DNA from 3 places in the Paenibacillus sp. ALJ109b genome. Region 1 is predicted to be linked to each of the others. Evidence: predicted binding sites of a transcription regulator. Region 1 holds the regulator's gene; each other region holds the start of a gene.
What was found. Region 1 encodes LexA, which represses DNA repair genes until DNA is damaged. Its sites were predicted from a motif close to CGAACATATGTTCG; they were not measured.
Positions count from the first base shown of each region.

Region 1 (11,018 bases):
GCCGGACATCAATTGACCTTTAGGGCCACCAGGAACTGTAATTTTGGCGATGGAGAAATTTCCTTCTCCCAACGTTTTATTCATGTCATTACGATGAAGCACTACCGTTTGCGAGTTTCCATTAATAATGAAGGATTTTCCAGAAACAAACTTTTGAATAGCCTGGTCATCGTCCTGGGTGAAGCTTTCTTTATCCAGCAGCCCCTCCGATACAAGCTTGTTAAAGTAAGTTAACATTTCCTTGTATTCCGGCGTAGTCGAAGTGTATACAAATTCATCCTGATCTTCTTTATACGTTAAACCATTGCCAAATCCCCACCCAGCTTTCGTTCCAAAACTGGTAGCAGCAATATTCAATGTACTGTTAAATTGGAAACGATCTGAGAACGGAACGGAATCTGGATAGATTTCTTTTAGCTTTTTGGCTGCATCATACAATTCATCCCATGTCTTTGGAATGGCAATGTTATTTTTCTCAAAAATATCAGTTCTCACAATAAGGGTATAGTCCGGCCAAACCTCTTCATGTAAACCCGGGAGTACATAATATTTCCCATCTTCTTGTCGAAGACCCTCAAGTTCATCCTGAAGTCCCCATTTCTCTACTTTATCCTTGAAGTTAGGCATCAAATCAACATAGTCACTCACTGGCAAAATCGCACCCGAGGATACAAAAGCCGCTTCTTCACCCGGATAGGTTTTCGGAATAACCAGTGGGGCATCTCCAGAACTGATCAGAAGGGATCTTTTCTGGGAATAGTCACTCATCGGAACGATGGTAGGCTCCAGCGTTACTCCTGTTTTTTCCGTGATTTTTTGGAACAGGAGCCAATCCTTTTTGTACGGGTATGCTGGCTGGTCACTGTACAGAATAGATAGATTAAATGGTTCAGTGGCTTTGAAGGTCTCCCCTACACCATAGGACTCCATGGCTCCCTTGGATTCTGGTTCGACTTTGTCTCCACCAGCTCCGCTGCTACATGCTGCCAGAACGACACTCATCATTGTTGCCAATACCATCTTGCCTACCAGCTTACGTGGTCTCTGTTTCATTCAATTCTCCCCCTGCATGTGGTTTAGATTGGCCTTACAATCAAGATGTTGAACTATATTGGGTTAGGATTACTGTTTTACTGTTTAACAGATCCCAACATGATACCGGTTACAAAGTATCTTTGAACAAATGGATAAATCGTTAAAATAGGCAAAATGGTGAGTACCATTGTGACCGATTTGATATTTGCAGAAATTTGAGTCAGATTATCCGCTGAAGCACCAGCCGAAGCACCGCCAGTTGCACCTGCAATCATATTGCGCAAGTAGATCGTAACGGGAAACAGTTCCTTTTTGTCGAGATACAGGAAGGCAGGAAACCAAGAGTTCCAGTGTCCTACAGCGTAAAACAGAACCATCGTTGCCATGACAGCTTTACTCAGTGGTAGAATGATCCGCAACAAAATGCCATACGTATTCAAACCGTCAATAGCTGCCGCTTCCTCAAGCTCTTCAGGCATGTTTTCAAAAAATGATTTCATAATTAACATGTTATAAATGCTGATTGCCCCAGGCACAACCAGTGCCCACATCGTATTATTGAAGCCCAGAGAGTTAATCAGGACATAGTTAGGAATCAAGCCGCCACTGAAAAACATCGTGAATACGGCGAACATCGTCAAAAATTTTCGTCCCATTAATCTTTTCTTGGATAAGGCATAAGCGAAAATGGTCGTCATGAACATAGAAATCAAAGTACCAACAACGGTATATATAATTGTGTTTTTATAGTTGGTCCAGAACATGCTATCACGAGAAATGGTCTTGTAAGTTTCTACATTAAACCCTCTTGGGATAATGCTTACCTTGCCTGAATTGATATAAGCCTCGCTGCTGAAAGACTGGGCCACGACATTCAAAAACGGATAGAGCGTAATGAATACCACAAGCAGCAAAAAGATGGCATTGAAAACTTTAAATACTTTGTATGATTTTGATTCCAGCATGTTGCTCCTCCTTTACCACAAGCTTCGTTGTGTCAGTCTGCGTGAAATTGCATTAACCGAGAATACCAAGATCAGTCCAATAATGGATTCGAACAAACCAATGGCGGTAGCATAGCTAAAATTGCTGGACTGCAAACCTACCCGGTACAGATAAGTAGAAATCACGTCAGATGTCTCGTAGATCAGCGGATTGTAAAGGAGCAAGATTTTCTCAAATCCAACCGCAAGGAAATTACCCATGTTTAAAATCAGCAATGTAACGATCGTTGGCAAAATGCCTGGTATAGTTATATGGAGGGTTTGCTTCCAACGGTTCGCACCATCGATCCGCGCAGCCTCATACAAAGAATCATCAATTGTTGTTAATGCAGCCAAATATAGAATGGCACCCCACCCCATACCTTGCCAAACCTCAGAGGTGATATAAATTGTTCTGAACCATTCCGCACGTTGCATGAAAGGAATGCTGTCTCCAGTAAAGAATGAAACCATTCCGTTAATGGAGCCATTAACTGCCGTTAATTGCAGAATCATTCCGGCAACGATAACGATGGACAAGAAGTGCGGAAGATACGATGCGGTCTGCACAAACTTTTTGAAACGTTTGCTTTTCACCTCATTCAGCAGCAATGCAAAAATGATCGGAACTGGGAAGGTGAAAAGTAACGCAAGTCCACCGAGCATAAGTGTGTTCCCAAATACTTTCCAAAAGGTTGGGTCTTGAATGAACATCTGAAAATACCTGAATCCAACCCACGTCTCTCCAAAAATACTGCCTCCCGGTACAAATCGTCTAAATGCGATCACATTACCGAGCATGGGCCCATATTTGAAAATAATAAGATAGATAATTGGAAGAATTAACAGTGAGTACAGCTGCCAATCTTTGCGAAGCAGAGCTGTAATAGTTCTTAACCTGCTTTCTTTACGTAAAGATGTCATCGTTAGCGTGGTTTTAGCGGTTTCCGACTCCATATGTTATTTCACTCCGATCCTTAGCTTAATAAAATAAAAGCGTTTTCGATCAATGCTTATCATCTCTTCTTTTTGTAGAAGACAAGTAATCAGATGCACTTCACCCCCACCTGCAGAATAAACCAAACTAATGTAAGCGATATCAATTTTGAAAATTAATAGAGGCACATTTCGGTTAAGATGCTTACCCTCATTTTCTCACTAACCACTTCATGTTGTATTTCCAGAACCAAATGGTTTCCTCCAATTATGTAAAGCGCTTACAAACGATGTGAAAATTATAGCGAATAACTCCCGTTTCCACTTCATTCAAGTAAGTCAACAGATATTCGCTGCATTCATTCGCATACTAGTCATACTAGTATGTTAGTTATATTCTAAATCAGCAGTTCTATAATTTCAATAACTTTTAGTAAAAAAAATTATATTTTGTTATTACGGTATAGTTCAAGCTGTCCAAAAACAAAAAACATTGTTAGGTTTTATGGATAAAATACATCTCATAAAACCTAACAATGTTTGAGTAGTACATGAAAAAACGATTTAAGATGCACTAATTGAGAATTCGGCAATGATTCGTTCCAATTCGGATAAATGCTTGATTTGATGGTCAGGCACATACGATTCGGTATTTTCTTTATTCTCACGGTTAATCCAAACAGATTGAATACCTGCAGACAACGCTCCACGAATATCAGTCGTAAGCTTATCTCCAACCATCAAACTTTCCTCAGGTTGCACTCCCAGCTTACTCAATGCGTGTTCGAAGATCGAAGGATCCGGTTTCCCTTTACCGAACGTACCCGAAATAATAATTTCGTCAAAAAAAGGAGCCAATTCAGGAACACCATCAAGTTTCTCTTGTTGTAAAGCAGGACAGCCGTTGGTTAAAAGCAAAAGCTTGAACTTCCCTTGCAGATGACTCAATGTTTCCATCGTTTCTTCATAGACATGGGGTCTTGATCTCCGCTCAGCCCCAAATTGTGAGGCAAGTCGTTCCGCCAGATCTTCACGATCAACACCCAATTTTAACAAGCCGCGACGCCATGACTCTTTACGATATGCGGGTGCAAGTTGCTCCAACTGGCGAAACTCCGGCTGATCCCCACCCGTGAAGTTAGCCCAAAGACCTTCAAACGGGTTAATCCCAATCATTTTGGTAAACGAAAAAGTTTCATAAGATTCATACAGATTACGTGCCTCATTACGAACAGCTTCTTCAAGGTCTTCGGGTTTAACACCAGTCTCTTGAGCTGCAATCAGGCAAGTCTCATGGAAGGCTTCTCGAACACTGCGCTCATCCCACAGTAAAGTATCATCTAGGTCGAACAAAATCGCTTTTAACGCCATTTCGGTCATCTTCCCCTTTATGCAATAATTACTTTTTCTCGTATGTTTCCACGGTGATCTGATGTGCTTTGGCGAATTTCAGAAGACGTTCAGTGATTGCATCGGTATCATAACGATTAAGTAGTTTGGTAAATACCCATCTCTTACCTCGTGCATTATGCTCAATTACAACCGTACCTGGCTCAATTCTGAATTTCACGATATCGTCGACTCCAATTGAACGCTCGCGGTTCCCTTTTGTCGTCAAAATCCGATTACTTCCTATTTTGACATAAGGGCGACGGAGCATGAAGATGACTGCCAAAAATACGTACAGCAACATGGTCACCCAGTCCCAAGTGGTCATCGGAGCTTTGACAAGAAATGTACTCATAAAGAGGTACAGGAATGCTAGTCCGATCAGAAAAATAGGAAACAGCAGGCTGCGTCCTTTAAATACGTCCTCACCTGGTGTACCGGAAACCGGTTTACCGCTTTTTTTGCGTTGCTGATTCAACTGCTTAGAATTTTTTCGAACCGTTCTCTCGAACGAACGCGACATAAGAATCCCCCTTAGATGTTCTTTGTATCGGCTTACATAACTGCAAACCAACATTTCCCCCTATAATTTGCAACCTCTAGATAACAGGAAGAAACCTAAATATCATATTGATATCATTAGGTTTCCTTAATGTTTGAGTTTGCCTTGGTGGCCCTGATCGTTCTCATCATCTACAATTTCAATCGAATCCAGTTGCTGTCTGAAATTGCTTCGAATGTTATTCAAATAGATTTCTCTAAGCTTGGCACGCTCTGCGAGCTCTTCCTCTGTCAATCCAGTGGATTTTTTCTTACGGGCCAATTCATTAATACGTGCTACCAGACTATCTATATCCAAGCTTGTCCCCTCCAAAAATACAAAGTCTTATTAACTTTGACATGATAAGGGCAGCTTGTCAAGCTGACATGCATTAGCGCGTGTGGATATGCAGTTTTATTCTGTGAATTGAGGCAGTATTAAGACTTGCCCCACTTGTATTGAAGTTGACTGAAGTTGATTTACTTTCTTAATTGCTTCTATATATACCCGTGTATCCATTGTTCCAGGTTTGTGATCCAAAGATATACTCCATAGTGTATCTCCTTGTGAAACTGCCATCTTCCCTCCAGGCAACAAATCTTTCTCATTGCCAGCGAACACAGTCAATACTGTACTGCATCCAACCAATATAATTAAGCTTACGATTATTAATTTCAGCACCCATGTTGGGACATTGCGTTTTGCAAATACCTTTTTAAAATTCCTTATATTAGTTTCAACCACTTCAGAATGCACCGGCTCGTAAATGCTTTGATAAGTAGAATATCTCATTAAATATCGACCTCCAAACGTTTGTTCCTATCCGTTGAAATCAATATAACACGAACACTTGTTTTGTACAATAACTTTTTAGAACAATTGTTCGCTTTTTTTTATTGTATCCTACAGTCCACTATCTTTCTTCTATTGTACGGGAACTGTCATTTGCAGTATTTGATTAGACTCAAAGAAAATTTTCATCTTAATTTGCAAAAAAACATTGATTTTATGGTATTTTATTTAGAACTTATGTTTGTACGAACGGAGGTTCTATGTTATAATTTTCCCAAACGTTACTAAAATGGGGTTGATACGGTATGTCGAAGATATCCAGCAGGCAACAGGCTATTCTGGAGTTTATACGCAATGAAGTCCGGTTGAAGGGGTATCCTCCTTCCGTACGCGAAATTGGTGAAGCCGTTGGATTGGCTTCCAGCTCTACAGTACATGGACATCTGGATCGTTTGGAGAAGAAAGGTCTGATTAGACGTGACCCAACCAAACCAAGAGCCATTGAACTTCTCAGCCAGGAAGAGTCAGAGCATTCACATCAGTTTGCTCACAGCGTTGCTCGCATTCCTGTCGTGGGTAAAGTTACTGCAGGGGTTCCGATCACAGCAACAGAAAATATCGAAGATTACTTCCCTCTTCCTACGCATTATGTAGGCGAACAGAAAGTATTTATGCTTTCGGTCGTGGGAGACAGTATGGTAGAAGCAGGCATTGTTAACGGAGACTATGTTATCGTACGTCAGCAGCAAACTGCAGATAACGGCGATATCGTAGTAGCCATGACTGAAGACGATGAAGCAACGGTAAAAACGTTCTACAAAGAGAAAGATCATATTCGTCTTCAACCGGAAAATTCGACTTTTGAACCGTTGCGTTTGAAACACGTTAGCATTCTGGGCAAAGTCATTGGCCTTTTCCGTGATATTCATTAATATGTATTGTAGTTGTACAGAAGTCTCACAATAAGATACTTAAAGAGGTTGTCCCGTTCAACGGGACAACCTCTTTTTTTATACTACTTATATTGTTCTACGTTAGCCGACTATTCGCTGCGTTTAAGAATGCTTTTATGATGAGAGAACACATCAAAACTTTGTTGACCATGGTAGGAACCCATTCCACTTTCTCCTACGCCGCCAAACGGAAGATAATGTGATGTCATATGAGACAAGGTGTCATTAATACAACCACCACCAAAAGATACTTGATTCAGAACTTGATTCTGCAGATCCTCATCCTGAGTGAAGAGATATAATGCCAGTGGTTTTGGACGACGAACAATCTCATCTAGCATGGGATCGAGGTCGGTATACCTAAATACAGGAAGAATTGGACCAAAGATCTCTTCTTGCATCACTGGGGATTTCCAACCCACTTCCCCCAGAACTGTTGGTTCAATGAGCAGCTGATCACGTTCAGAACGTCCACCGATCATTGCTTTGCCATCTTGGAGCAAAACCGATAAACGATCAAAGTTACGTGCGTTGACAATGTGTGGAAAATCAGCATTTTTCATCACATCATCTCCAAATTTATCCTGAATTTCTGCAGCGATCAATTCAAGTAATTTGTCATGTACGTCCTCGTGTACAAGCAAGTAGTCCGGAGCGACACAGGTTTGCCCAGCATTCAGGAATTTACCACGCACAATGCGCTGAGCTGCCAGCTTCAAATCAGCATCCTGATGAACAATGACCGGACTCTTACCACCTAGTTCCAACGTAACTGGAGTCAAATGCTCAGCAGCTGCCTTCATAACGATGCGGCCAACACCCGTACTACCGGTAAAGAAAATATAATCAAACTGTTCCTTCAATAGTGCTGTACTTGTCTCGACTTCCCCTTCCATAACTGCCAAGTACTCACTAGGAAATATCTCATGAACCAAATCATAAGTCAGACGTGATACGGCTGGGGTTAATTCAGACGGCTTAATAATGGCACAGTTACCCGCAGCAATGGCTCCAATCAGAGGGCCGAAAGCCAATTGGAACGGATAGTTCCATGGTGCAATAATAAGAGCAACTCCATAAGGTTCGGGATAAATTAGGCTTGTGCCATCAGGTATAGCAGAATTTGTAGGTACAGGTTTTGGTGTAGCCCATTCCTCCAAATGTTCCAATGCAAAATCCAGTTCACCCAATACGATCCGAATCTCAGAGCCATAAGCCTCTGTTTCAGATTTATTTAGATCCGCACGAAGTGCGTCAAGAATACGTTGCTGATGCTTCTCAATTCCCCGTCTTAATTCCTGAAGAGCACGAATACGGTACTCAATAGACTTCGTTTGTCCTGTATAAAAAAATGTCCGCTGTGCGGCAACCAGTTGCTTCTCTTGTTCCATATTAACATCTCCAATTAATTGTCCAAAATTTAATTTCTAAAAACATAAATGAATTATAACGCAATTATATGAAACTATCAACATATAGATACTGTAAAAATTGAGCAAACAATTAAAACATACTCTCGCTTCAACGATATAATGATATTTTAATTAACCATTCTATTTCTTATTGACTACATAAAAGGCAATAACACTAAGAGGCCAAAACTTATGCTACGAATGCCAGCTTCCTCATTACATTTTTATTCCCGTCCCCGTTTTAGTCCAACGTGATGTATCTACCCTTCCAAATGGTGGCACGTGTTCTGTCTATATTTTCTCTTCCTGAATTTTTTCTTCATTATATACACTTTGAGGGAGGATCCACACTGACATCTCTTTATTAGAATAGGATTGACAAAAAAGGAGGTCATTGTTATAATCGCCCTCATATCTTAAGGAAGGATGATTCAGATGATTCGTCGTCTAAAAAAACTAAAAAATGTGGCTACCGTATCACGCTTCTAAGTTACTCAGAAATAAAACTTAGAAGCGAGGAAACTAAAATGAATATAAACCAATTTAATCACTGGTCTGAAATTAAGTACTTAAAGGATATTGTAACCAATCCATTAATCGAAGTCGGCGATTACTCTTATTACTCCGGTTATTATGATAACAATTCATCTTTTGAAGACGGATGCGTGAGATATTTATGGGGAGATGACAAATCCAGGAGCTTATTCAACCCCATTGAGGACTTTGGATGGCAAATAGATCGATTGATTATTGGTAATTATGTATGTATCGCAGCCGGTGTTGTTATTCTTATGGGAGGAAATAACAATCATCATGCGGAGTGGATCACTGTTTATCCGTTCGCTGATCAAATTAGCCATTCCTTCTCACCCAAGGGAGATACCATTATAGAAAGCGATGCATGGATCGGCATGAATGCAATGATTATGCCTGGTGTTACCATTGGGGAAGGTGCGATTGTTGCAGCAGGCTCAGTTGTGACAAAAGATGTCGCCCCTTACACGATAGTTGGTGGCAATCCTGCAAAAGAAGTTAGAAAGCGTTTCTCAGAAGAAGAAATCATGAAGTTAAAAGAAATGCGCTGGTTTGATTGGAAAAGAGAATCAATTGAAGCAGTCACTCACTTACTTTCTAGTTCTTCAATTAACGAGTTATATGAGCACTACTTATCAGAAATTAAGGACTGAGTTCCTATAGATATAAAGCTAGGTAGAATATTATTCTATCTAGCTTTTTTTATATCTACCGCCCACAAAAAGAAAAACCCCTCAGCGTTAGAGCGCCAAGGGATTGAGCTATTAGTACAACGTGATATATTGATCGCGTTCCCATTGGTCGACTTGTGTTCTATTTATGTACGATCGCTTCATATTATTGTTTCTTTCAATATATATGAGCTATATACGACAACGTACAAGAACGAACGTTCGTATGTAATCATAGCTTTTCACGACTTGGGGGATGTTTGGGGGACGAGTTGGGGGATGCCCCCCAAACTTCAAATGAACCGTCAGTACAACTCCGATGGATTACAAATCAAATGTCAGAAACAACCCTATATAATAGTAGGAAAAAAACTGAGCCCCTTGATTAATCCCTTGGGCTCTATCAATTATCGGCTTGCCGCAGTGATTTCTTCGATCTTAATCCAGCTGTAATCCTCCTCACCACGTACAAGTTTGATTCACCTGTTTGGCTTATCGATCGATGTCACAACGCCCCGCATGATTTCGTCATCAAACGGATTAAATACAGTCATCTTAACAGATCGGCATTCTTGGTGAGATTCCAGGATCAATTCTTCAATGAGCTGCATTTCCTGTTCATCTAAGACAGGCTTCCCCTTCCTCTCTTGTTCCTTCTGATCCCTTAAAAATGCTTCTCGATGTTCAGGAAGAATTATACGCGATCCCTCGTATATGCGCGTTAGCCTCAATTTGCTAGCCATAATATCGCCTCCTTAATATTCAGTCCAATAGTCGATGTTCCTCGGAGGTGGTGTGTGCTCAAACTTAGGTCGTTCACCTTCACGCTCCCAGCCTTCTAAAATCACTATGTTAGACGTATATGATCGGCTGCTTGTGTTCAACTAACGGGCAGATTAACGCAACTTTGTATAGATAAATACGTATAGGAAGTAAATGAGGTTAGGACGTGCGATAATATGTTCATAATATTTCTAATTGGGTTTATCATGGTCACAACGATACTATTAATGATTTTCTATAAGCTGATTGGAAAATTGATGAAATTTCGCAAACTATATAATTGGATTCTTTCAGGTGCGATTGTAACTGTTATTGTGTATATTTGGATGATTAACACGTTGAAGAATTTACTAACTCCTATGCCATGAGACTCCAAATAATTCACCTAACGGGAAACGATAGCTCAATAAAACCAAAAAAGAAGAACAATACGATCTGCTTCTCTAAAACTTACCACCTCTACTCTTTATGGCAAAACGCTATAATGGAGTGAGGTGTTTTTTTATGTTTATAAGTCAAATGTTACTTGAAACAGCACCGGGACCATTCAGTCATTCTGATTTTATCTATGAGCCTAAAGTTGATGGTCACTGACTTATATATTCGCAACAGTCCGGCAACGTCCGGTTATTCACTCGTCACAACAACGACTGTACCCCGCAATACCCTGAGCTTCAGCTGTCGTTTGATGAAGATATCATTTTGGACGGTGAGGTCGCTTGCACCGATCCAGCAACAGGTCTGAACGACTTCGAGGCAGTCATGATAGATTTAGCACCAAGCAGGCCAGCAAGATAACGCAGTTCACCAAGTCGTTGCCGGCCACCTTCGCCATATTCGATATTCTTTTTTACCAAGGCCGGGATCTACGCAAGCTGCCACTCATGAGCGTAAGACGATACTTCATAATCTCAATTTGCCGTCAAGAAGCTTTGGAGTTGTGCCCCATATAGAAGGCGCTGTAGAAGATTTGTACGCCCAGATAGAAG
Region 1 is NZ_JAAIFP010000024.1:106,871-117,888, reverse strand. Features, by position in the region: gene G3352_RS22075 (ABC transporter substrate-binding protein) at 1-1,053, opposite strand, end outside; gene G3352_RS22070 (carbohydrate ABC transporter permease) at 1,131-2,000, opposite strand; gene G3352_RS22065 (ABC transporter permease) at 2,013-2,975, opposite strand; gene G3352_RS22060 (HAD family hydrolase) at 3,519-4,325, opposite strand; gene G3352_RS22055 (vitamin K epoxide reductase family protein) at 4,354-4,866, opposite strand; gene G3352_RS22050 (DUF896 domain-containing protein) at 4,993-5,202, opposite strand; gene G3352_RS22045 (LysM peptidoglycan-binding domain-containing protein) at 5,299-5,676, opposite strand; gene lexA (transcriptional repressor LexA) at 5,982-6,608, shown strand; gene G3352_RS22035 (aldehyde dehydrogenase) at 6,719-8,020, opposite strand; gene G3352_RS22030 (CatB-related O-acetyltransferase) at 8,569-9,228, shown strand; gene G3352_RS22025 (YolD-like family protein) at 9,726-9,989, opposite strand; partial or broken gene G3352_RS22020 (ATP-dependent DNA ligase) at 10,534-11,018, shown strand, end outside.

Region 2 (11,018 bases), on a different contig from region 1:
ACTACTTTGGCTGCAGTCGACACGGGCAGTTTCACAGCTGAGGTCGTAACCGTCCGGCGAGCCGGGAAACTGACCATGTACGTAATCACCTTACTGGCAATCCATACGGCCAGAATGGTATATAAAGTTTCTTTTACCGGTAGAAAGAAAAGCGACAATCCGAGTACAAACGCATCGCTGACAAAGAAAACCGTTCCCAGCTTCCAGCCCTTCCAACGGCTAATGAGCACCGCCAGAATGTCATCTCCACCTGTCGCTCCTCCGAATCGTAGCACCATGCCAGCTCCCACGCCGGTAATAACACCGGACAGGACTGCCGGAATCCACAGATTACCATGAAAAGGAATGACCAGGGTAGAGTACCGCTCAAACCCGTCATAGAACAATGAGAATGCGGCCACACCCAGCAGCGCCTGAATCATGAACTTCCAGCCCTTGAGGAACCAGGCCAGAATCATGACTGGAATATCCAGCAGTAGCATGCCGATTGCAGGTGATAAGCCTGTCGCGTACTTTCCAAGCAGGGCCAGACCGACAAATCCGCCCTCCGATAAATGATTCTGAAAATTAATGTGATAGTAGGCAAATGCCAAGATAAATGTTCCGAGCAGCATAATGGCGAACTTTCCCGCCTCTGTCTTAACTTGTTGTAAGGTTAACGATGTTCTCTTCATTCAGGTTCCCTCGCAGTTTGTAAAGGTTGGTTTGCACCGACCGTACCCTGCAAAAGGCAAGCCTGGAAGAAATCATCGTATTTGTCCTTCGAATATTATTCATTCCAATCCCCTCTTTCGCAGAGTCAGCCGTTTTTTTCTTTACGGTGGTGTACTCTACAAGGGGCGCTAAGTGTAAGAGAGATCGTAACGTTTCCAGATCGTCCTTGGGGAGATTATCCTTCGGGAACTCATGGTATCCTGATCCTTTCTGTCTGTTGGTGGTTAGCTATGCTTGGTTAAACGTATACTTTCCACTAATCACTTCGATTGTAGCACCCTCTTCCGATCGCTGTTATCCCCGGATTTTTTTGATTCCCTTTTTCTAAGGGAAAAATCCTGTGATAAAGGCGAACACTTCGTTTCTTCAGACGGGTCTACACTCTCCGTTACCGTGTAAAGGTTTAGTTTAAACATCAAAGCTAACTTGCTTGTTCTTCTATTATATAACACCGATGTGATTGGGTCGAAACAGCAGACCCTTCAAATATGCGCAAAAAGCACACTCTGGCCTGCTTGAGCACTCAAACAGCCACACCAGGACAAGCTTCTCTAACTAATGGTGCTACCTGCTCCTTCATTCTATGACTGAAGCTTCCAAATATAACTGTCCAGTCACCCAACTGTGACAATTTGGGTCCATTTTTTATTATTCCGCGGATTTTAAAGGAATCATTTCCCTCTTGCACATACACTATAGCAAATGTAATCGGCTTATCTTGGTCCAGCTAAACGTTTCCAGACTTACTCTGCTGTTTATGGTATAATATAACAATTGATTCCCACTACCCGTTTAAGCGAGGCGGATTAATGAAAACGTTAAAGCCAAGAGTCTTTATTGGCTGCTCGCTGGAAGCGAAGCCGATTGCAGCCGCAGTACACGAAAACTTGCGTTTCTCGGCCGAAGTTACCCCTTGGTACTCCGGAGTTTTTAATCCAAGCAGTTATACCATGGACGATTTGGAAACAGAAGTGCGTACGACTGACTTTGCCATTTTTATTTTTCATCCGGATGATATATCGAAAATTCGCGGGAAGTACTATGCCTCTGTCCGTGATAATACAATGCTGGAAATGGGTTTGTTTATGGGTCGGCTAGGACGAAAGCGTATTTTTTTCATTCTCCCTGAAGATATTACGGACATCAAAGACGCTTCCAAGATCGAAGGTTTACGCATGCCTACAGACCTGCTGGGATTAAATCCACTGGTTTATGAAATTCGTTCAGACGGGAAATGGGCGCCAGCCGTCTCGGTGGCCTGTTCCAAAATCGCCGACAGCATCGAAGAACAGGGACGATGGAGCGATCCCGAAGTGGAAAAAATCATCGAGAAGCACAAAAGATCTGAGGGTGAAGCCCGGTTACAGTTGCTCAAGCTGCTGCGATTCTTCAGGGAGTTACTGCGTACCCGCAAAGCAGATTCGGTTATGTTGGAGCGAATGAGCGATGCACTTCGAAGTGCATTTGTATCCCTTCCTCCATTTGCCGTGCGTGGGACTGCGATATACCGTACAGATGACAGTGGTCATATTGAACAATTATGTGGTAATGTTGGGGAACCGGGGAGAAAATATAACTTGTCCGCCAACGACGACAAACAGCCTGATGATCCGAAGCGAATTCTGGTTATTGATTCTTACCGGGAGAACAAAATCAAGATCAATCTCTACGACGACTACCTTGAGAAAGAGTATCTGCTATGCTATCCTGTAGCCAAGAGGTATGTAATCACGGTCCATATTATTGGACATATTGAAGCGGATGAGGCGATATTTCAGCAGATGGATTTGGAGAATCGTCATCTGTTCAACGCCATCAACGATTTGTTAGGAGGCGAACCGGAATGAAACCGGAAACGAAAAAAATAAGCAAGCGCTGGGGCAGCGACAAAAAGGTACGCCTCAGTTCTGCGCCCGAATCATCACGACCGGTTCCGGAACCCAAGGAAAAAGATCGTTTCCACAAACCGGCCGTACCGCTGACTACGATTGGCCCTTCGCTGAAGGGTAAAGAAAGACCTTACAAAGTGATTCTGGAAAAAGAGGCTCTTTATGAGAAGCCTCAGTATCTGGCTTAACCGCTTTATGCTCATTTACAACTCTGCCGTCTGGTTCGGCAGATCATCTGGCCCCGCCGCCCAAGGCAGGGGCTTTTTTTGTTGCAATCACTTTGGCAATTCTTCATAACCTTCGCCAATCAACGAACCAAAAGCTCTTCATCTCTTCCTCTGCATTAAGTCGTTTTCTTTATGCCCTTAGGTTTCCTGCAAAACCCAAATATTATACCTTATTTTGGAGAAGGCCTGTCCCTATTTCACCGCCTACAACCTTAACATCAATCGCATACGGACTACTTCCAATATTTCTCGGTTGTATTGTGTATCATCATTGCATATATTGATTATAATATAGGAACATACGTTCTGTAAATAAGAACTTGTCCGAATTCAAGGTTAAGGAAGTGAAAGTATGTCATCATCCCCTTCCGCCCCATCCCCTGCGGATGAAGACCACCGATTGATTAAAAGCATGGTTGTACGCACTCTGCTGCTGGATGTGCTTGAACGGGATATTCGCACACTGGATACGTTGCAGCTCAAAATGCCAGAGGTGTACATTCTGTCTCTAACCCGCATTCAAAATGATGTACTTAAGGAAATGCTGACGCTTCGCAAACAGATGAGAACTCGTGGCGTCAAGGTTCTGGAGGAGAAACGGCAAGTCGATGGAATCGAAACCCAGTACCTGTGCAGAGGCTATTTGCAGCGGTTCTATATGCTGTGGACGTTCGCGCGGAATGAAGTCAAAAAAGAGCTTAGCCAGCATCTGGATATGGATTTGACCCAGCCGTTATAGCTGATTCATCTGCTTAATGTACCCGTCATCGTTTAAATTCACATTACTTAGTCCACTTAGTTCACTTACTCCTCAGACTCCCCACCCTTCTGCCTAATCGAAACAGGTTGACCCCGGGAGGATGCGTTCATTAAGATGGAATAGACATATCTGTACATTCCGTTCAGACTTGTAATGAAAATGGATTCCTATAAGCAAACAAGCCTGCATGCCATTAGCGGCGGACAGACTTGTTCATTGGAATTGCTTTTAACGTCTTATCAATCAAGGAGTTGAACTTCATGGACTTGAATTCGCATTTAATTAAAAATCAAACACCCGCACATACAGGCATTGCCGCAGATGTTACCGAACTGATCGGCCAGACACCTGCCGTTAAACTGAACAGACTTACAGGCAGCGATTCCGCTGACGTATACGTCAAGCTGGAATATTTCAACCCCAGCGGCAGCGTCAAAGACCGTGCCGCCTATAACCTGATCGTTCAGGCTGAACGGGCAGGACTCCTGCTTCCCGGCGCAACCATTATCGAACCGACCAGCGGCAATACCGGCATCGGTCTTGCGATGAATGCTGCTGCCAAAGGATATAAGGCCATTCTGATCATGCCGGACAACATGTCCAAGGAACGCATCAACATTCTGAAAGCCTATGGTGCAGATGTCGTACTTACCCCTGCTGCGGAACGGATGCCTGGTGCGATTCGTAAGGCCAAAGAACTGCAGGCCGACATTCCAGGAAGTTTCATTCCCCAGCAATTCGAGAACCAGGCGAACCCGGACATCCACCGGATCACCACGGCTCCCGAAATTATGCAGCAGATGGAAGGCAAGCTGGACGCCTTCATTGCCACGGCGGGAACTGGCGGTACCATTACCGGAACGGGAGAAGAACTGCGCAAGCAGCTGCCGGACATTCGCATCTATGCCGTTGAGCCAAAAGGTTCTCCGGTACTGTCCGGTGGCGAGCCCGGACCCCACAAGCTCGTCGGTACAAGTCCAGGATTCATTCCGGACATTCTGAATACCGACGTGTGGGATGCCATTATCCAGGTGTCCGATGAGGATGCACTGGATACGATGCGGCAGCTTGCTGCCCGGGAAGGGCTGCTGCTCGGCCCTTCCTCTGGCGCTTCGGTGTGGGCCTCCCTTCGCATCGCGAAGGAACTGGGGCCGGGACACCGGGTGCTCTGCATTGCGCCCGATACCGGGGAACGGTATTTGAGCATGGGTATTTTTTAACAAAGAAAAACTCTTACAACGAGTCAAAGGCTCCCCTCCAAAATGAGCGCTTGATCACAGCCGGACGTTGAAGCCGCAGCGTACAAGTACTTACTTCTGGAAAGGGAGCCAGTTAAGTTAAATATTCTAAATATGAATGTGAACTAGTGTGTCAGGGTTGTCCATTCTACACCTTCGGGAAGCAGAGCCGCAATGCGGTCTTTGGCTTCCTTTTTGCTGTATAACGATTCATCCAGAATCGCGGCGGTACCCGAATCACTGCTGGTCCGAATCAAACGTCCCAGACCTTGCTTCACACGCAGCAACATGTATGGAAGATCGATCTCTTCATAAGGTGCAGCTGACGCTGTACGTTTTGCATTAAATACAGGGTCCTGTGGTGGATACGGGAGCGACCAGATCATGACATTGGATAATGACGGTCCTGGAACGTCCAGACCTTCCCACAGACTGACGGAGCATAGCACACTTTCCTCATCCTCCTGGAAAGCGGCAATCAGGTCACTAATCTCCCGATCTCCCTCATACATAAAACGCAACCCTTGAGCCTCAGGGACATGAACGATGTCCTGCTTGAATGCACGCAGCTCTTCCATCGTACGGAACAGAATCAGGGCACGCCCCCCACTCTCCTGAAGCAGCGTCACGGCGTCACGCAACCGATTTTCGTTTTCCGGGTGACCAGGTACGGTTTCATCGGTAATCTTCATCTGCATTTTGTCCGCATAGTCATATGGAGAAGCCACGGAGAACGATACAAAATCATCAATCCCCAGACTGTCTGCCACATAACGGAATGAACTGTCCACAGATAATGTTGCGGATGAGAAGACAATCGGAATGCCTGTATTGAACACACGCTCGTTCAGAATTTCCTTCACGGTACGCGGCATGATCGATAAGGTTATCTCGTCTTCGCTCTCTTCAGCCCAACAGATGTATCCATCTTCCTTACGGAACAACGCAAGTGCAGACTGAATCATGTCCAAATGTTCTTCCACGACACGCATCTGATAGCCATCCAGCGAGAACAATCCGCTCTCAAATACCAATTCTTCGCCGATCGCATCCAATACGCTGGTCAGTCGTTCAATCTCACGCAGCAGCGGCGGTTCTACCCGCACTTCTTTCCGTTCCGATCCGGGAATGGCTACCGTATACGTATCCAGCAGCGCGAACAATCGTTCACTGCTCTCAATCGCTTCATCCACACGCTCGGCGAGGGATTCACGAATCTCACCTTCGAGCAGACGGGTAACCAGTTCCTCGAAGATGCGGTGTTTCAATTTGTAGCTCAGTGCGTTCAGGGCCGCTTCTTCCAGCAAATGTCCTTCATCAAATACAACCGAGCTGTGATCTGGCAGCAGTGGCAATTGTCCCTCGCGTTTGCGCGCTTCATAGGTCCACACATGCTCCATATAGTAATCATGGGAACAGATGATGATGTCCTTGGAACGACGATAGTGGTCACGCGACAGCGTCAAGCCGCAGCGTTGACGTTTGGGACAAACGAAGCAATCTTGGAACGGGTCCCAGTTGATTTTATTCCACTGGCGATCATTCAGATGTGGATACTGTTTGCGGTCACCATACGGATGGAATGCCTGAAGCGTACCCGGCGTATTCACAAAATCCGGAAGGCTCTCATGCACTTCTTCAATGACAGGCGCATCCTCATCCGCAAATCTCATCGCACTTAATTTGTTCAGACAGACGTATTGGTCCGGTGACTTGCCCAGACGTGCATCCACTTCCAAGTCCAGATGTGCAGCCAGCTTTGCAATATCTCCGCCCGGCTTCACCAGTTGTTCAATCAAGGACTCATCCGCACAGGCAATCACCGCCGGTTTACCCGTATAACGTGCATAACAGACCGCATAGAGCAGATAGACTAATGTCTTTCCTGTTCCCACACCAGCCTCAGCCATAATGGTCTTTTTATCTCCATAGGCCCGTTCAAGCTGGTACGCCATAAAAATCTGTTCATCTCGTACCTCGAAGCCGGACTCAGGCAAAATATCGTAAAAAACATCGGCAACCCATTCCCCTAAACGGGATACAAAGGGCTCTGCCGGATCATATGCAAAAGGATAACGTTGTGTAGACAATCCTAAGTCAGCCTCCATTCTTAGACAAGCGGTCCAAATTTCATTTTCCGTTCAAAAAAGGCCGCTGGGCAAAAGTTAATTATCCCACGCCATGAGGTGGGTGACAAGCTTTTTTTAATGAAAACGATGTATAGAACCGCCTTGCAGGGAAAATATATATTCGAATCCATCATAAGGAAAGGCGGTGCTCCATGAATCATCAGTCTTCACAACCTGAGCATTCCTCAGACAAGGCACCCGAGACATTAACGGATCGGCAAGGCCATCCCATCACGGACAATCAGAATGTTCGAACCGTCGGCAGCCGGGGACCGACTACGCTGGAGAACTATCATTTTCTCGAAAAGATCACCCATTTTGACCGTGAACGTATTCCAGAACGGGTTGTACATGCCCGCGGCGCTGGCGCCCATGGCGTATTTCAGGCTTACGGAACGGCCGGGGACAAACCGGTATCAAAATACACACGCGCACGTCTGTTTCAGGAAAAAGGGAAAGAAACGCCCGTATTCGTTCGCTTCTCTACGGTTATTCATGGTGGGCATTCACCGGAGACTCTTCGGGACCCGCGCGGATTTGCTGTGAAATTCTATACCGAGGACGGCAACTGGGATCTGGTGGGCAACAATCTGAAAATCTTTTTCATTCGTGACCCGCTCAAATTCCCTGATATGGTGCATGCCTTCAAGCCGGACCCGCTGACCAATGCACAGGATATGGAACGGTTTTTCGATTTCGTTTCGCTTAGTCCCGAAGCGACCCATATGATTACGTTTCTCTTCTCCCCTTGGGGAATTCCGGCCAACTATCGACAAATGCAGGGGTCGGGCGTCAATACATACAAATGGGTGAATCAGGAAGGCACAGGCGTGCTCATTAAATATCACTGGGAACCGCTCAATCAAGGCATACGCAACCTGCTCCAGAAGGACGCCAGTGATATTCAGGGGCAGAACTTTAACCACGCCACACTCGACCTGTATCACGCCATCGAACAAGGAGATTATCCGGAATGGGAGTTGTGCGTTCAGGTTATGGAGGATGGCGAGCATCCCGAACTGGATTTTGACCCGCTGGACCCGACCAAGTTGTGGCCGCCAGAGCAGTTTCCGTTTTTGCCGGTTGGGAAAATGACGTTAAACCGTAATCCAGAGGACTACTTTAATGAAGTGGAACAGGCAGCGTTTGGCACAGGTGTACTGGTGGATGGACTGGATTTCTCGGATGATAAACTGCTGCAAGGACGCACCTTCTCCTACTCGGATACCCAGCGTCACCGGGTGGGTGCCAACTACCTGCAACTGCCAGTTAATGCACCGAAAAAGCGGGTAGCCACCAATCAGAGCGGTGGACAGATGCAATATCAGGTCGATCGTGCACCGGGTCAGAATCCACACGTCAACTATGAACCTTCCTCATTGGGTGGCTTGAAGGAAGCGACTCCACGCGGCAAGGAACATGAACCTCTTATTGAGGGGCGTCTTGTTCGTGAAAAAATTGAGCGTACCAATGACTTCGGACAAGCCGGAGATACCTACCGTTCGTTTGAAGATTGGGAGCGAGACGAGCTGATCAGCAATCTGGTAGATGCTTTAGCCACATGCAAACCGGATATCCGCGAGCGCATGATCTCCCATTTCACACAAGCGGATGCTGATTATGGACGCCGGGTAGCGGAAGGATTATCCGCCGTCTCAACGGATGACAGTGCCACGGTTCAGCCCAAGCATGAGCCCACAGTGGAACAGGCCGCCAAGCGCAGTCATGAAGCAGATCCGTACTAAGCACGAGCTGGTTTAGTTAAGGCGTATTTTAAGGTAAATGACATGTTATATAGGAACGTATAGGTTCGTTAATTAACCCTCGGTAGCAAAGACTGCTTAAGCAGCTGCTATCGAGGGTATTTGGCGTTTCAACCTGGCAGACTGTGAGCTGATCATGTGGGCCCCTTCTATTTTAAATATTTATAAGGTTGATTTCGGATGATTGGAGGTATGGATCATGCCGTTTGCTAAGAAAAGGGGCTCTTTCTACGTTCATTTCAGATGATCCCCTGTTAAATGAGGGACATGAACTGAGCGGAAGATTATGCGTTACTCATATGAATTTCCATTTCCGACCAGTTATACGAGGCTTGTCAGCAGGTTGAGTCCATCTGATCAAATGATTATTGATGATAACGTTTACAACATTTACCATAAACCTGTGTCCTCTAGGACTTCATTTCCCAATTACTAAGGAGGTTTGCTTAATGAAATTATTCCCTATTACTTCTGTTCATGCCTCATCTCAACGTTCGCTGAAATCGAAAATGACTCACATCTGCCTAAGTGCCGCGTTCCCACTATTATTGCTCGGCGGTGGATCGGCTGGTGCGGCGGAACTGATCGATAGCGGACTGCAAAATCCCTCTGATTCTGTGGCTGCCTCCAGTATCGCACTCGCTGCAGGTGATCTATATGTCGCTCCTGGCGGCTCGGCTAGCAATCCCGGAACCCTTGCGAGTCCTACGTCACTGGCTAACGCGCTGACACAAATCGCACCGGGCAAAACGATATATCTGCGCGGTGGCACCTACAGTTTCTCGGAAACGGTTACGATTGAGCGAGGCAACAGTGGTACATCGGGACAGCGCAAAAATCTGGTGGCGTACGGATCGGAAAAGCCTGTCTTCGATTTCTCAGCCCAAGCCTTCGCTTCCACTAATCGCGGACTGCAAATGTTCGGAGACTACTGGCTCGTCAAAGGGCTTGAAGTGAAGGGTGCGGGCGACAACGGTATCTTTATCGGGGGCAGCTACAACCGCCTGGAACAGATCGAAGCTCATCATAACCGGGATACTGGCATCCAGCTCGGACGTTATGCTTCGACTGCTTCAAACAGCGAATGGCCTGCCTATAACGAGATTATTCGCTCCTATTCCCATGATAACTATGACCCGGATGACGGCGAGGATGCCGACGGTTTTGCTGCCAAATTGACGGTAGGCCCTGGCAACCTGTTCGATGGTTGTATCGCTGCCTATAATGTAGACGATGGCTGGGATCTCTATAGCAAAACAGATACTGGCGCCATCGGCGTCGTGACGATCCGCAACAGCATCTCCCATCACAACGGGCAGACTTCGGATGGTACATCCACCACCAATAGTGACGGTAACGGCTTCAAGCTGGGCGGCGAGAAAATCGCGGTGAATCATATTGTGGAGAACAGCATTGCTTTTCAAAATAAAAAGCACGGCTTCACCTATAACAGCAATCCCGGTTCCATTCAGATGAAAAACAATACGTCCTGGCAAAATGGTCAAAGCAACTTTGCCTTTGATGTAGGCACACACATTTTCACCAACAACCTGTCCTTCGAAGGCGGCGCCAGCGACAAAACCAGCGGAACCGACGTCAGCAGCACCAACGTCTGGTGGAAAAACAAAAAGAGCGTGAACGACAAAGGCCTGCTCGCCAGCGCAGCCGACTTTGTCTCCCTTGTGCCTTCGGTGACGCGCAGCGCGGATGGAACGCCTGTCTTGGGTAATTTCCTGAAGCTTGCGAACGGGAGTGATCTGATTGGGTCGGGTACGCCATCGGGTACGAATATCGGGGCGCGTTAAGTGGTAGGTTAGTATGGAGTTAAAGTAAAACATGTGTGTTGAGTGCACATGTGGATTAAAAGATACGGAATAAACGTAAAATCCCCGTCTCTATGCCAGCCGGATTGCTGGTGTTGGAGAGGGGGATTTTTGAGTTGCTGTGCATATCCTGCTGACTGAAGGATTATTAAATAAGAGTACATTATTACTCTTTTATTGTGTGGAAGCTACAATGTGTTTATGATGCAATGGCAAACAATCAAGCAGCTTATGCAGTGAAAATGCTGAAGAACGTCATCAGTCAATATGTAAAAAAGAAAGGCTATATACAGAACCTGCTTGTCTAATGTGGATGGCGTCTAATTTTGAAGCGAAAATATTTATTTGTTGAAAGCTAGAATACTCCGGTGAATATTAACCTCCAAGCCTTGTTACCGCACCACAACTAACAGTACTATAATTCCGAGACAAATCAGCCAGCTTACTGGGTGACCGAAATTTAATCCCCAGCCGA
Region 2 is NZ_JAAIFP010000006.1:21,545-32,562, forward strand. Features, by position in the region: gene G3352_RS06360 (YitT family protein) at 1-674, opposite strand, end outside; gene G3352_RS06365 (nucleotide-binding protein) at 1,524-2,561, shown strand; gene G3352_RS06370 (hypothetical protein) at 2,558-2,791, shown strand; gene G3352_RS06375 (YhjD family protein) at 3,183-3,569, shown strand; gene cysK (cysteine synthase A) at 3,851-4,810, shown strand; gene G3352_RS06385 (ATP-dependent DNA helicase) at 4,954-6,936, opposite strand; gene G3352_RS06390 (catalase) at 7,110-8,702, shown strand; gene G3352_RS06395 (right-handed parallel beta-helix repeat-containing protein) at 9,170-10,525, shown strand; gene G3352_RS06400 (DUF1648 domain-containing protein) at 10,936-11,018, opposite strand, start outside.
Region 2: G3352_RS06375 (YhjD family protein) is a predicted target of LexA. The motif match lies at 3,125-3,138, and genes of this name have one in related genera.

Region 3 (11,018 bases), on a different contig from region 1:
CGTTCCAAGCATATCAGCCAATTCTTTGGCTTTTCCCATAATGTCGTCGCGTATGACCAGATTGCGCGTATCGTAGGTAGGCATTCCATAATGGTTGTACTGCACTTCTTCCTGCGCCACTCGAAATCGCTCCATTCTATGAGATGATATAAGATGAACTACTCGATGTTGCACTAAGCTCAGTTGACTGCTCGAGTGACCGCTACGGTTACGGATCGTTCTTTTGATCGCTGTTGTCTCCAAATTTTTCTGATTGTGATGGTCCTTGGTTAAAATTTGGAGACAAAGGCGAACGCTTCGCTTCTACAGAATCGATTCCGTCACCTTCGCTACGCAGGGCCGTAACCCGCCAAGTGCAAAAAGACATTCATCTTATTAGGTTTGTGTATTACTGATTGGCGGCTACTGGCTCTGTGAGCAGGTTGCCCCGAATATAGAAAGTCATTGGATCGGTGATTTCTACATTTACAAAAGTACCGATCAATTCTTTAGGTCCTTCAAAATGCACCAGCTTGTTGCTGCGTGTACGTCCTGCCAGAACATTGGAATTCCGTTTGCTCTCACCTTCAACAAGCACTTCAACAACCTTGCCTCGTTGTTTCTCATTGCTGCTATGGCTGTATGCGTTGATCGTCTCGTTCAAGCGTTTCAAACGTTCCTTCTTCACGTCCATCGGCACGTTGTCCTCCATCACCGCAGCAGGTGTACCTTCGCGCGGAGAGTAGATAAATGTATAAGCAAAGTCGTAGCCAACTTCCTTGACTAGTGACAGCGTATCTTCGAACTGCTCTTCCGTTTCCCCCGGGAAACCAACGATAATATCAGTGGTTAACACGACATCTGGAATTGCAGTTTTAATTTTGTCGGCGAGCTTTAGGTAGTGTTCCCGACTGTACTTGCGGCTCATACGTTTCAGCACTTCCGTGCTGCCAGACTGTACAGGCAGATGGATATGTTCCACCAGGTTCCCGCCCTTCGCAAGCACCTCAATCAGATGATCATCGAAGTCACGTGGATGACTGGTTGTAAACCGAACCCGTGGAATATCGATTTTGCGGATATCATCCATCAGGTCACCGAAGCTGTACTTCAGATCTGTGAAATCCTTGCCATAAGCATTGACGTTCTGGCCAAGCAGCGTGATTTCCTTGAAGCCTTGTCTTGCCAGTTCGCGAACTTCGGCAATGACATCTTCCGGACGTCGACTGCGCTCTTTTCCCCGTGTGAACGGAACGATGCAATATGTACAGAACTTGTCGCAACCATACATAATGTTCACCCAGCCACGCATGCCCTCACGTTTTTTCGGTAGGTTCTCAATGATGTCGCCTTCCTTGGACCATACCTCAACAACCATTTCTTTACTAAACAGCGCTTCCTGAATCAGATGCGGCAGCCGATGCACGTTGTGTGTACCAAAAATCATATCCACAAAGCCATGCTTCTGCATGATCCGGTTCACGACGCCTTCTTCCTGCGACATACACCCACACACACCCAGCAATAAGCCTGGACGTTCGGTTTTTAGGGTTTTCAGATGGCCCAGCTCACCAAACACTTTATCTTCCGCATTTTCCCGAATCGCACATGTGTTTAACAGAATGATATCTGCCTCTTTGCGATCCTCGGTAGCCTGATACCCCATTGATTCAAGTAACCCTTTAATGGTCTCCGAATCATGCTCGTTCATCTGGCATCCATACGTATATACGATATAGTGTTTGCCTATCCCCACATTTTTCAGTTCATCGGGTACGGCCGTTTCATAAAGCACCTGGACGTCTTCCTTGCCCCGTTGTTTCTCCTGACGATGATTGGGTTCCGACTTGATGTTAATCTCCCGGCCCCGGATTCTTATCTTTTTGCTGAATTCATCTTGCGAAATTACTTTGGCATCGGAGAAATCAAAATATTGGGAGTAATCCTTTTTTGAGTCTTTAGCCATTTCCTTCGGTCACTCCTTACAGCCTCTATTAATAAAAAATCGTTATTTCATCTTGTTTCACGTGATTTGCACGCTTTATACATCAAAAGAGCATTACAGCAAATTATAACATGAATTGGGCTGTAGTTCCACATCCAAAGCCGCTGTCCCTTCCCTAATCCGAAATCCACGCTGGTCTGCTAAACAGCCCGAAAACACACAAAAACCTGAGCTATCCTCAGGTCGAATGTAGCGACGCTGTGGATACTCAGGTTTATACGTTCATTCAAACCGTCAGGATCACGGCTGAAGATGGTTCCATGTGATTAGTCGATGATTTCAGCAGTATCGCCGTTACGAGCGCCAGCTGCATTAGCTTCATCCGTATCAATATGCATGTCCAGTGCAAAGGAATCCGATACACGAGCCAGTACATTTTCCAGTACCAGACCACGATCTCCACCCAGACGAACTTTCAGCAATTGTTTATCCTCAATACCCCATTTAGCGGCATCAGAAGTATGGAAGTGGATGTGACGAGCAGCAACGATAACACCTTTATCGATTGTAACTTCACCAGCAGGTCCTTTAATCGTGATACCAGGAGTACCTTCGATGCTTCCGGATTCACGTACAGGTGCCTTAACACCAATAGCGAAAGAGTCCGTCATCGAGATTTCCAGTTGCGTTTCCGGACGAACAGGTCCAAGGATACGCACTTTATCAAACTGTCCTTTTGAACCAATAACCGCTACTGTTTCGTTAGCAGCATATTGTCCTGGTTGGGACAGAGGTTTAAACTCAGTCAATTCGTAGCCTTTACCAAACAAAATTTCAACGTGCTCTTGAGATACATGAATGTGACGGGCAGATACGCCCACAGGTACTGTTTTGCTCATTGTGAATTTCACTCCTTGTTTATCTATGGCCTGTAGCCAGGCTCTTAACAATCCTATGGTATTATACCCCTTTTTGAAGTGAAATGAAAACGAACTGCTGAAAATTCATGAAATACACTTATTTTGCAATCATAAATCTCCTGCATTTGGTAAATCCGTCTGAACATGTACGACTTTTGCCTTCAGCTCGTCTTATTCAGATGGCCAACAGTATCATGATTTCCCATGTTCCATCTTCAAGTTTTTCGACGGCAAGTTTTCTTCTAAATAACTCATCGCATTACCCCACATCCAACCTCGAACGAGTGATTCGTCGTAGTGCTTAAGCAGCGTATTTATCAGCTTTGGATACTGCCCGGTATGTTCAAGGTCGTGGATATACGTAGCAATTCCGTCAAAATCAGACCCCATCATCAGATGATGCTCACCACCCAGAGAACATATCCGCTCAATATGAGGCAATAGATCTTCAATACATACTTCGCCTTCTCGCTTCACAAACCACGGCACAAACGTCAGTCCGATGCGCCCTTCCCGGGCAATAATAGCTAGAATCTGATCATCCTTCAAATTACGCACATGCGGGCAGATGGCATAACTGTTGGAATGCGAAGCGATAAAAGGGCGTTCACTAAGGTCAGCAAGTTCCCAAAAGCCTTTCTCGGTCAGATGCGAAACATCCAACAGCATGCCGATTTGGTTACATAAGTGAACCAGCTCCCTGCCCTTCTCCGTAAGTCCCGCCCCACGTTTCTCCAATACACCATCAGCTGCCCAATTGGCATAGTTCCAGGTAAGCCCAACGATCCGCACACCCATTTGATAACATAACTCCAGATAAAAAAGATTGCCCTCCAGTCCATCGACACCCTCAAGTGTAAGCAGTCCCCACGGTCTATCCGTCTGCCCGATCTGCGTAAGCTGTTCTCGCCATAATAATGTATGTGTGCCTTCAGTTCGTTCTTTGGTTATCTCCACTCGCTTGCGGTAGATGTCCAACTGGCCCATCACATGTTCAAACTTGCCTCTGCCAAGCACTTCGGGCAAATAGATTGCAAAGGCCTGTAAACCAATGTTACCTTCCCTCATACGTTCCAGATTCACATCCAGCTGTGAAGCATTTTCAAATGAATGGCTAGGGTTCATCAGCATTTTACTCAAAGCATCACAATGAAAATCGGCTACTCGCCAGTTGTGCATCACAATCTCTCCTTCTACACGGTTATGTTATGGAATTAAAACGCAAAAAAACCTGTCTACTTCGTAAACAGGTTCAATGCATAAGCGCATGTATTATCTGGGCTCCACAATCAGCTTAATGGCCGTTCGGTCCTCGCCGTCGATCACAATGTCTGTAAAAGCTGGAATACAAATCAAGTCAACTCCGCTTGGTGCTACAAATCCCCGGGCTATCGCTACCGCTTTAATGGCTTGGTTCAGTGCTCCCGCTCCAATTGCCTGCAGTTCAGCATTTCCACGTTCACGAAGAACACCTGCAAGAGCGCCGGCTACGGAATTGGGATTGGACTTTGCTGAAACTTTTAATACTTCCATGGTAAGTACCTCCCTGGGAATGTTGAATGTTTGTTTCCACTTACTAGATGTTATTCGCGGGAGGCAAAAAAATTCCTTCTTTTTAGATGGGTTTCCCTGCAAAATGGGACAATACCCCTATTCCATGCGCCACTCGTCCTCCATCAGACGAATTTTCTCAATGCGTGTTGCAGCACCTGTGGCTTCATCAATCTCCACAAATACACCGTGGAAATGCCATTTGCCATCATCAACAACAAATCGTACCGGAAGCTGAGTGTAGAACTTGCGAAGCACCGCTTCACGCTCCATGCCCAATATGCCGTCACGCGGCCCTACCATACCAGCATCGGTTAAATAAGCTGTTCCTCCAGGCAAAATACGATCATCGTTGCTCTGCACATGTGTATGTGTACCTACGACCAGCGATGCACGTCCATCCAAATGCCAGCCCATAGCAATCTTCTCTGATGTGGCTTCAGCATGCATATCGACCAGAATGCATTTATGGTCCTGACGCAGTTCATCCACAATTTCATCGGCGACGCGGAATGGACAATCCAGAGCAGGCAGGAACGTCCGGCCCTGCAGGTTGACAATCGCCAGCTCCTTGCCTTCTCCTTTGACTACCGTGTACCCGCGCCCTGGTGTTCCTGGAGGAAAGTTCGCAGGACGAATCATACGTGGCTCATCATCTATAAAATCAAATATGTCCTTATTGTCCCAGGTATGGTTACCAAGGGTGATGCCATGCACACCCCAGTTAAAAAATTCATTCGCAATTGCCCCGGTGATTCCCCGGCCTGCCGCTGCATTTTCCCCATTTACAATGACCACATGTGGCTTATACTTCGTTTTGAGGTAGGGCAGGTTTTCCTTCAGTGCCTTACGCCCCACATTCCCCACAATATCACCAATAAACAAAACTTTCATTTTACCGCCTCCTTAATCCCTACCAAGCGCAGCTTTTCTTCAAAGCATCCGAAACTTCGCAGGACCTCTATCTCTTGCTCATCAATTTTATTATAAAAATGCCTTTTAACAGGCTATCAACAGGAAAAGTGGCCCACTACTGCGGCCACTTTTCCGTAATGCTCTATTTTGCGTATTCAACCGCACGGGTTTCCCGGATGACGGTGACCTTGATGTGACCCGGATAATCGAGTTCGTTCTCGATCATCTTCGTGATGTCACGCGCGAGGCGGAAGGCTTCAGCATCGTCGATTTTTTCAGGCTGTACCATAACGCGAACTTCGCGTCCGGCCTGAATGGCATATGATTTCTCGACACCTTCGAACGATTCCGAAATTTCTTCCAGCTTCTCCAGTCGTTTGATATACGTTTCCAGCGTTTCGCGGCGTGCGCCTGGTCTTGCTGCGGAGAGCGCATCTGCTGCACCAACCAACATGGCAATAACCGAAGTCGCTTCGCAATCCCCGTGATGGGACGCGATACTGTTGATTACAACCGGATGTTCTTTGTATTTCTTCGCTAGTTCCACGCCGATTTCGACGTGTGATCCTTCCACTTCGTGATCCAGCGCTTTACCAATGTCATGCAATAGACCTGCACGTCTTGCTAGGGTTACGTCTTCTCCGAGTTCGCCAGCCATCAATCCAGCCAGATAAGCGACTTCCATCGAATGTTTCAAGACGTTTTGACCGTAGCTTGTACGGAACTTCAACCGGCCCAGAATTTTAATCAAGTCCGGATGCAGACCATGCACGCCCACTTCAAAGGTAGCTTGCTCACCGTATTCACGGATACGCTCATCCACTTCTTTGCGGGATTTCTCCACCATCTCTTCAATCCGTGCCGGGTGAATACGTCCATCAGCCACCAGTTTTTCGAGGGCAGTACGGGCGATTTCACGGCGAATCGGGTCAAAGCCCGACAGAATAACAGCTTCTGGCGTATCATCGATAATGAGGTCAATCCCTGTAAGGGTTTCAAGCGCACGGATGTTACGTCCTTCACGACCGATAATCCGGCCTTTCATTTCTTCATTTGGCAAAGTAACAACGGATACCGTTGTTTCCGCCACGTGATCAGCCGCACAGCGTTGGATGGCGAGTGTAATAATCTCGCGGGACTTTTTGTCCGCTTCTTCCTTCGCTTGCTGTTCAATGTCCTTGATCATTTGAGCCGTCTCATGACGAACTTCCTGTTCTACGTTGGACAGTATGATACTGCGTGCGTCTTCCATGGTGAGGTTGGATATGCGCTCCAGCTCCGTCACCTGGTTTTTGTAGATCATCTCGATTTGCTGCTGTGTCTCATCAATTCGTTTCTCTTTGTTAGCCACTTGCTCTTCTTTACGTTCGAGTGATTCCAATTTTTTATCCAGCGACTCTTCTTTTTGCAACAATCGTCTTTCTTGTCGTTGAATTTCGTTCCGACGTTCACGAGTGTCTTTTTCAGCTTCGGCGCGAATGCGATGGATTTCGTCCTTCGCTTCCAGCACCGTTTCTTTCTTCAGTGCCTCTGCCTCTTTCTTCGCGTTCTCCACGATTTGCACGGCAGCTTGTTCCGCACTGGAGATCTTAGCCTCTGCAAGAGATTTGCGAATAAAATACCCTACTCCGAACCCAATAACGAGCGCGGCCACAACGAGAACGATCGTGATTACGATGTCCATACTGTTCACCTCCTCGTTGGTTCCTCCAAGGCACTCCTTGGGTCAATTTGTTGTTTTCAAGCCTTACATATTTTTGGGAATAACGAATACTCACGGCGATCCCCCGCCGATTTTCATTTCACATGTACATGCTTCCATGTACTATTCACCGTTTCCAGCGAACCCATAATCATGAATGGTATAAATCTTAAAAAACAGAAACCGCTTTTTTGGAAGGAAAAAGGGTTGTCCATTTCTTACAGACTCATGTCCATTTTAGTATTTGACGAAAGAAATTGTCAAGAGAATGCAGTATAGTGAGTCCAGTCTGCTAATCCCATAACAACGCTTCGTCATCTTCAAGGTCTTTAGCCTCGTCTTCTTCAATTAAACAATTCACGACCCGACGCACCATATCCATGGAAAAACCTCGTCGCATCAAGAAGGGAAGCGTTTTACGTTTCTTCTCCTGGATGTCTCCTTTGACCTGATTCCATTTTTTGCGTCCGGCGGTTAGAGCCGTCTCATATTCCGCATCTGTACTTACACCTTCTAGCGCTTCAGCAATCAGCTCATTGGCAATGCCTTTCTGACGAAGCTCTTGCCTTATCCACAGTTTCCCCTTCCGCTGGCCCTCCATACGCTGACGAGTCCATTCCTTCGCAAACAGTTCGTCATCGACCAAATTCTCTCGCTCAAGCCGGTCCAGGGCCTCTTCAATCAACGGTGCAGCAAACTCTTTCTGACGAAGCTTCTGACTTAATTCGTGGCGTGTGCGGGGTTTATGCTCCAGATATCGCAAAGACTGCACATACGTTCGCTGTCGCTCGTCAGCTACTATGATATCTTCCAAGTCTTTTTTCAGAAACGTATTTCCCCGGGTCATCCGATATTTAATCATTACATCTTCAAGCACTGTAATTGAATATAAACCAAAGGTAATTCGGTAACGAGCTTCCCTGCTCTTCGTTCGTTCAACTCGTGTAATGATAAGTTCTTCGTTATCCGGGAATTGGGAGATTCCCTCCAGCTCGGCTTCTTCATATAAATCATCTTCATGTTGATCCATTTCGGTCTCCCCTTCCACATCAATTGATACTTGTATCACAGGTGTCTAACTGAAAGCAGACAATAAAACAATGATTAGCAGATCTCCGACGGAGATAAGCAGCTAAACTGCATACGTTTAGAGCGTAACTTCACAGAGACATCAGATGCTAATACAAAAGGCCGGAAACAATGTCCGGCCTCTCCCTAACAGAAAACGTACCAACAGCCCCTGCCCATTCGGACAGAGGCTGTTGGACAGCGCGAGCGCACACCTTACCCCATTAGCTAGATCTAGATCGAGCCAAGCTCAATCAGACAAGTTTCGGGGATTCAGAGCATTACTCGTTAATTTCAAACAATTCTTGTTCTTCTGCCGCTTCTTTTTGTTGATCTTCAGTCGTAGGCACAGGAACTGCAGTAGTCAAGTTGCTGGCTACACGGATTTTTTGCTCGATTACTTGAGCAATATCTTGATGCTCTTTCATGAACTGCTTGGCGTTTTCACGTCCTTGACCTAAACGCTCGCCTTCGTAAGAGTACCACGCACCACTTTTGTTAACGATGTCCAGCTCTGTACCAATATCAATGATACTGCCTTCTCTCGAAATACCTTCACCGTACATAATGTCCACTTCCGCTTGTTTAAACGGTGGTGCCACTTTGTTTTTTACAACTTTGATACGAGTACGGTTTCCGATGATGTCATTACCTGATTTAATACTCTCAATACGACGTACATCCAGACGTACTGTAGAGTAGAATTTCAGGGCACGACCACCAGGTGTTGTCTCCGGGTTACCAAACATAACACCGACTTTTTCACGAAGCTGGTTAATGAAGATTGCGATGGTTTTGGATTTGCTGATTGCCCCAGACAGTTTACGCAATGCCTGAGACATCAGACGTGCTTGCAAACCGACATGGGAATCACCCATTTCGCCTTCGATTTCCGCTTTTGGTACCAATGCAGCAACGGAGTCAATAACGACAATATCCACAGCGCCACTACGTACAAGTGCTTCTGCAATTTCAAGCCCTTGCTCACCCGTATCTGGCTGGGACAGAAGCAACTCATCAATGTTAACACCCAGTTTGCTTGCGTATTGCGGGTCAAGAGCATGCTCTGCATCGATAAATGCAGCTTGTCCACCCACCCGTTGTACTTCAGCAATCGCATGCAATGCTACAGTTGTTTTACCGGAAGATTCTGGTCCATATATTTCAACAATACGGCCTTTGGGCAAGCCGCCTGTTCCTAATGCAATATCCAGAGCCAAGGAACCGCTGGGTATGATTTCCACTTGCATGTGAGTCGACTCACCCAGTTTCATGATGGATCCTTTACCAAATTGCTTCTCTATTTGACGGAGCGCCATATCAAGCGCGGCACGACGGTCTGACAATAAGCTCACACCCTTTACTGTTTATAAGATAATGATACCTTGTTTTAACACGTTTGCCAAGCTTTTTTTCGAACATACATTCGTTTTTTTTGTGAAGGCCGAGGCGCCTCTTCCTCAAGCAAACTTTCCATTAAACAGAAAAAAGAACCGTAAACAAGGCTGTAAAGCCTGATTCTACGGTTCTTCCGTCTTCCTTTATTATACTTGCTTGCTTTGGCAAATGCAATCCGAGCCGTGAACTAGTCCATCTCCACAAGTTTACGCCACAAACGGTAAAGAATCGCCTTCGCTGAACGGATCCGAACCGTCTCCCGATTGCCATTAATGCGCAGTTCATGAATTTCTGTCTCTTTACCACGTTGAGCCAGAGCGATGAAAACAAGTCCTGGCGGTTTGCGTTCAGAATAACCAGGTCCCGCTACACCTGTAACCGACAGACCGAAGTCGGCATCCCCAATCATGCGAATCTGTTCTGCCAGCACTTTGGCGACTTCGGGACTCACTGCGCCCGGTGCATCTTCACCTTCCAGGTAGGCATGTGGCACATGGAGCAGCTTCTCCTTAATTTCATTGGAGTAACATACTATTCCGCCCTTAAGCATCGAAGCACTGCCAGGGACTGACGTCAGACTTTGCATGACGAGCCCTCCTGTGCAGCTCTCAGCCGCGCTAAGGGTCAGACCCATATCAGACATCATCGTTACGATTGTGTACTCTATAGGCACATCCTCGTTCGCGTAGAGATGCTCTGGCAATCGTTCCCGGATCTGAACTTCCATTGCGTCCAGCTTCAGCTTCGCCTCACTCTCACTTGGAGCCTTTGTAGATACACGTACCGTAACTTCTCCCTCACTGGCATAAGGAGCAATCGTTGGATCTGTCTGCGTATCAATCAGATCCAGGAGTCGGTCTTCCAATGCTGATTCTCCGATTCCTGCAAACTTCAGCATTTTCGAGTAAATCGGCATTTCTTCTGTCAGTACATGCTGGAACAGCCAAGGCTTAACTTCCTGTTCAAACATTGGAATCAGCTCTTTCGGTGGTCCAGGCATCACTACATAATGCTTGCCATTGTCGGAAATCGCATTTCCTGCGGCAAGGCCTGTTTCGTTCGCCAGCGGTGTCCCACCTTCTATAACGATTGCCTGACGGCGATTATTTTCGGTCATGTCCACATTGCGATCTCGGAAGAAGCTCTCGATTTTGTCCATAGCCATTCGATCTATATGAAGCTTGCGGTTCAAGACCGCCGCGATCGCATCCTTGGTCAGATCATCCCGTGTGGGACCGATGCCCCCGGAAAATAAAATGACGTCTGCACGACCTTGAGCGATGCGAATAGCGTCACTAAGTCGATTAAGATTATCACCAACCACCGTTTGGAAATATACATCAATCCCGATCGCAGCCAATTCACGGGATAGATATCGGGCATTGGTATTCACAATTTGTCCAAGCAACAATTCTGTGCCAACTGCAATAATTTCTGCCTTCATTCAGCATCCTCCTGTACACGTGATGAGTGATCAAAGGGCAATAGGATAATTCCCTATTGCCCTTCGTACAAATGATTTCTTCATGCTTCCCCATTT
Region 3 is NZ_JAAIFP010000028.1:82,069-93,086, forward strand. Features, by position in the region: gene G3352_RS24510 (YlbF/YmcA family competence regulator) at 1-84, opposite strand, end outside; gene miaB (tRNA (N6-isopentenyl adenosine(37)-C2)-methylthiotransferase MiaB) at 389-1,945, opposite strand; gene pduL (phosphate propanoyltransferase) at 2,251-2,823, opposite strand; gene G3352_RS24525 (dipeptidase) at 3,037-4,023, opposite strand; gene G3352_RS24530 (stage V sporulation protein S) at 4,117-4,377, opposite strand; gene G3352_RS24535 (TIGR00282 family metallophosphoesterase) at 4,495-5,289, opposite strand; gene rny (ribonuclease Y) at 5,453-6,994, opposite strand; gene G3352_RS24545 (regulatory protein RecX) at 7,305-8,042, opposite strand; gene recA (recombinase RecA) at 8,362-9,426, opposite strand; gene G3352_RS24555 (competence/damage-inducible protein A) at 9,666-10,922, opposite strand.
Region 3: recA (recombinase RecA) is a predicted target of LexA. The motif match lies at 9,496-9,509, and genes of this name have one in related genera.